One region of the Microbacterium altimontanum genome, then DNA from elsewhere that is predicted to be linked to it. Evidence: predicted binding sites of a transcription regulator. Region 1 holds the regulator's gene; the other holds the start of a gene.
The links. The regulator HspR, encoded in region 1, represses chaperone genes until heat shock. The targets are predictions, from matches to a motif close to AAGTTGAGTCNNNNNGACTCAACTT.

Region 1 (2,462 bases):
GCCGAAGTCCTTGCCCTCGACGTAGGCGGCCAGCGCCTGCTTGGGCATGTACCCGTTGTCCCAGAGCTGCTTGTACTCGTTCATCAGATCGCGATAGCCCTGGTTGTCGATGTCGGGCTTGGTCCAGTCGGCGGTGAGCGCCGTGTGGCCCGCGAAGTTGTACTGCTGGCCGACCGTCGACCAGGCGAACGTGACTGCGTCGGCCGCGGGAGAGATGCAGTACTGACCGGACTTCAGCGTCGGCTTGATCTTCGCGCACGCAGCCATCAGGTCGTCCCACGTGGCGGGCGCCTTCGTGGCGTCCACGCCGGCCGCGGTCAGCATGTCCTTGTTCCAGAAGAGGACGGTCTGAGCTTCCATCAGCAGCGGGTAGGCGTAGAACTTGCCGTTCAGCTTGGACACCGACTGCGCGAACGGCATGATCTCGTCGAGCGCCTTCTGATCGACGACCTTGCCGAGGTCGTACAGCTGGCCGGCGTTGACCGCGTCCTGGATCGGCCCCGAGTGGGTGTAGATGTCAGGCGCCTTGCCGGCGGCCTGCGCGGCCTTCATCTTCTGGTCCCAGGCGTCGGCGGGCACCTCGGTGTCGACGACCTTGATCTTGTCCTGCGATGCGTTGAACTTCTTGACGATGTCCTTGTACCAGGCGTTCTCCGGCGGAGTGAACGTGCGGTGCCAGAACGTGATGGTCGTGACGCCGTTGGCATCCGGTCCGCCCGTCCCGCCGCCCGAGCACGCGGAGAGTGCCATGCCTGCCACGACCAGCGCGGCGCCAGCCGCGATCAGCCTGCCCTTACTCTTGTGCATTCGTCCTCCTCAGGAACACGACTCGTCCGCGAGCCGTTGCTGTGGCCGGTCACTGACCGGAGTGAGCGCCGAGCAGGATGTCTCGGGCTGCCCCTGGCGGCGCAGCGGATCACCCTTGATCTCGTCGGAGGCCAGCGTAAACGAAATCGATTTCATCCGCAACGGGACGAGACCCGACTGTGACATGGAAGGGCTGTGGGACGGGATGCAGCCCCAGGCAGGACCACCTCTGGCGGCGCTTCACGCCCCTGAGTCGCCGTGGCCGTTCGATGCCGGCAGGGAAATCGATTTCAGCGCGCTCCGCATGCCGAGGCCCCCACGCAGACGCCCGCGGTCACCGCTCGTTGCCGCGGCGATAATTGCCCGTGGCGCGCTGCAGGAGGGCCTGGTCGGCTGCGTCGCCGCGGCCCAGACGCGCAGAGAGGCGCGCGGCCGCCGCACCGCGCACGGTCGTGACGGTGCGGCCGCCGCGATCGATGAGCACGTCACCGGCCTTCGTCACCTGATAGGTGAACGGCTCGTACCCGCTCATTGCTCCTCGTCGTCGCGGACGTGCGGGCGGTAGAGCACGATGTCGGTGGATCGGCGCACGCGACGCCCGTGCCGCAATGTGACGACCGACCCGGTCGCGCCCGCGGCGAACACCCGGGCACCCGGGCGGTTCGCCATCTCGAGCCGCACGCGCTCCTCCAGGTCACGCACCCGGTTGTGCAGTTCACGGACGTTGTCCTCGAGCTCGAGGATGCGCGCGATCGCCGGCAGACTCATCCCGTCGGCCGACATCCGTGCCACCTCGCGTAGCTGATGCACGTGGCGCACGGAGTAGCGCCGCGACCCGCCCTGCGTGCGCGCGGGAACGACGAGCCCCAGCCGGTCGTACTGACGCAGGGTCTGGGGATGCATGCCGGCCAGCTCCGACGCCGCCGCGATCGCGAAGATCGGGGCGTCCTCGTCCAGCGGCCGCTGCTGCTCATTCATCATCCGTCACCCCCTTCTCGTCCAGAGGGCCCGCTCGCCCGTCGCAAATCGACCTTCCTCACCGCAGCGAAGGTCGATTTGCGACAGGTGAGCGGTCCCGGCGGACATGTCAGGCCCGAGCCTTCGCCATCAGCTCGGCGCGCGGGTTCTCCTTCGGCTCGAGCGACGCGAAGTGCTCGAGCGCCTCCCGCGCCTGGTCGTCGAGGTGCGCCGGCACCGCGACCTGCACCTCGGCCAGCAGATCGCCGGTGCCCTTCTTGCTCTCCACGCCTCGGCCCTTCACGCGGAGCACACGTCCCGAAGGAGTCCCGGGTGCGACCCTCAGCCGCACCGGATCGCCGCCCAGCGTCGGCACCTCGATGGTCGCACCCAGCGTCGCCTCGGTGAAGGTCACGGGCACGACGACGCGCAGGTTCAGCCCGTCACGGGTGAACACCGGATGCGGGCGCACGGTCACCGTCACGACGATGTCGCCGTTCTCGCCGCCATCCGGCGACGGGCGCCCGCGGCCGCGCAGACGGATCTTCTGCCCATCCGCGACCCCTGCCGGGATCTTCACCTTGAAGGGCTTGCCGTCCTCCCCCGCGAGCGTGATCGTCTCGCCGCGCACCGCGGTCGCGAAGTCGAGCGTCGTGCGCGCCGTCACGTCGGCGCCCCGCTGCGGCCCGCCGTAGCCG
Region 2 (2,462 bases), on a different contig from region 1:
CCGACACCGCCGCGTTCTTGGCGGCCTCCAGATCGGCCAGGCGCTGCATCAGCGTCGCGGCGTCGTCGCGAACACCGAGCCGAAGGCGCAGCCGTGCACCGGCCTGATCGATGAGGTCGATCGCCTTGTCCGGCAGCACGCGCTCGGTGAGGTAGCGGTCGCTGAGCTGGACGGCGGCGCGCAGCGCGTCGTCGGTGTAGGCGACACGGTGGTGCCGTTCGTACGCGCTCTTCAGCCCCTGGAGGATCTCGACGGCTTCCTCGACGCTCGGCTCGCCGACCTTGACGGGCTGGAAGCGGCGCTCGAGGGCCGCATCCTTCTCGATGCGGCGGTACTCGTCGAGCGTCGTGGCCCCCACCAGGTGCAGATCGCCACGTGCGAGACGGGGCTTGAGGATATTGCCCGCGTCCATGCCGCCCTCGCCGTTGCCGCCAGCGCCCACGACGGTGTGCACCTCGTCGATGAAGACGACGAGGTCGCCCTTGCGGGCGGCGATCTCGTCCATCGTCGCGGTGAGGCGCTCTTCGAAGTCACCGCGGTACCGGGTGCCGGCGAGCATCGCCGGCAGGTCGAGCGCGATGACGCGCACGCCGCGCAGCTGCTCGGGCACCTCGTCCGCCACGATCGCACGGGCGAGGCCCTCGACGATCGCGGTCTTGCCCACGCCGGCCTCGCCCACGAGCACGGGGTTGTTCTTCGTCCGGCGGCTGAGGATCTCGATGGTCTGCTCGATCTCGTCGGCACGGCCGATCACCGGGTCGAGCTCGCCCGCCTCGGCGAGAGCCGTGAGGTCGGTGCCGAACTTGTCGAGCATCGAGCCGGAGGACGGCTGCTGCTGCGGAGCCGGGGCGCCTCCGGGCGCGACGGTCTCGCCAGGCTGGGTCAGCGCCTCGGCGGTCACACCGGCGTGGGCGAGCACCTGGCCGGCCGGGGAGTCCTGCGCGAGCACGAGCGCGAAGAACAGGTGCTCCGGGTCGATGTAGGTCGAGCCCGACGAGCGGGCGACCTGGAACGCGTGGAACAGGGTGCGCTGCAGCGCCGGCGTGACGACGGCGCCGTCGGGATCGGCGGATGTCGCGCTCGGCGCGGGCAGCCGCTGCTCCGCGCCCTGCGCGATCGCCGTGGGCTCGGCGCCCGCGCGCCGCACGGCGTGCTGCACCGGATCGACGTCCATCAGCACGCGCAGGACGTGCAGGGTGTCGACCTCGCGCTGCCCGCGGGCGAGGGCGAACTGCGCCGCCTGCTGCAGGATCTCCTGCGTACGGGCTGTCATGAAGCGGCTCAGGTCGATGGACCGCTGCTGACGCGCACGCTCACCGGCGAGGTAGCGCGCGAGGAAATCGTCGAATGCGCGCGCGCCATCCGCGGCGCCCTCGAACGGGGTGTCGTCTGACATTCACTGGCTCCTTGAGAAGTGCTTCCCGCACATCAACGTCAACTTGAGTGCGGTCGTATCAAGTTTAACGCGTACGCCCGCTGAGTATTCCCGATGTCGGACGTCGGCCCTACCGTGGGAGCTCCCGAGCAAAGGAGCAGGTATGGACTGGCGGATCGAGCTGATCTTCGTCCCGGTGACCGATGTCGACGCGGCGAAGGAGTTCTACACGCGGATCGGGTTCCACCCCGACCACGATCAGACCCCGTTCGAGGGGCTGCGGTTCGTGCAGATGACCCCGCCCGGGTCTGCCTGCTCGATCGCGTTCGGCACGAACCTCGGCATCGATCTCGAGCCGGGCCGGCAGAACACGATCCAGGTCGTGGTGCCGGATGCCGATGAGGCGCTCGCGCATCTGCGCGACGTCGGAGTCGAGGCCGACGGGGTCGATGAGCAGGCGTGGGGGCGGTTCGTGACGTTCCGCGACCCCGACGGAAACCGCTGGACCCTGCAGCAGCTTCCGCCCCGGTAGCGGTGGGACGCCCCAAGGGCCTCCCGCCCGGCAGCGGCGGACCGCGCGGCGCGTCCGGCTCTCAGAGGGGCGCGAGGAGCGACGGGTCGGTCTCATCCCACTTCTGCGCGGTCTGCGCGAGCCAGAAGATGGCGAAGAGGCAGATGAGACCGACCTCGCCGACGAGCACCCACGGCTGGCCGTGCTGGTCGGCGCCGGCGAGACGGGCCGCGAACACGACCGCGAGGTAGCAGAGCGCGCCGACCATGCCGACCGCGACGACCACGTACACGCCGCGCCACGGCGCACGGGCCGTGCGCGCCGACACGATGGCGACGGCGACCATGAGGCCGAAGAAGACCCCGGTCGCGATGAAGTGCCCGAAGGCCAGGAGCGTGTCCGGCGAGGCGGTCAGCCAGACGAGGAGCGCGACGGCGACCGCAGCGACGACCACGGCCGGAACCCACACGCCGGGCGCGATCATGGGCGCCTTCGGCGCGCGGGGTCGTGTCACGGCCAGGACGACAGCGGCGGCAGCGGCGGCGAGGGTCGTCACGACGAGTACGGTGACGCCCA

Region 2: AC3RX1_RS15805 (ATP-dependent Clp protease ATP-binding subunit) is a predicted target of HspR. The motif match lies at 1,437-1,461, and genes of this name have one in related genera.

Annotation. Positions count from the first base shown of each region.
Region 1 is NZ_JBYRJB020000002.1:400,397-402,858, forward strand. It holds gene AC3RX1_RS04110 (ABC transporter substrate-binding protein) at 1-807, opposite strand, end outside; gene AC3RX1_RS04115 (hypothetical protein) at 1,142-1,339, opposite strand; gene AC3RX1_RS04120 (heat shock protein transcriptional repressor HspR) at 1,336-1,788, opposite strand; gene AC3RX1_RS04125 (DnaJ C-terminal domain-containing protein) at 1,895-2,462, opposite strand, start outside.
Region 2 is NZ_JBYRJB020000010.1:14,763-17,224, reverse strand. It holds gene AC3RX1_RS15805 (ATP-dependent Clp protease ATP-binding subunit) at 1-1,396, opposite strand, end outside; gene AC3RX1_RS15800 (VOC family protein) at 1,539-1,907, shown strand; gene AC3RX1_RS15795 (hypothetical protein) at 1,969-2,462, opposite strand, start outside.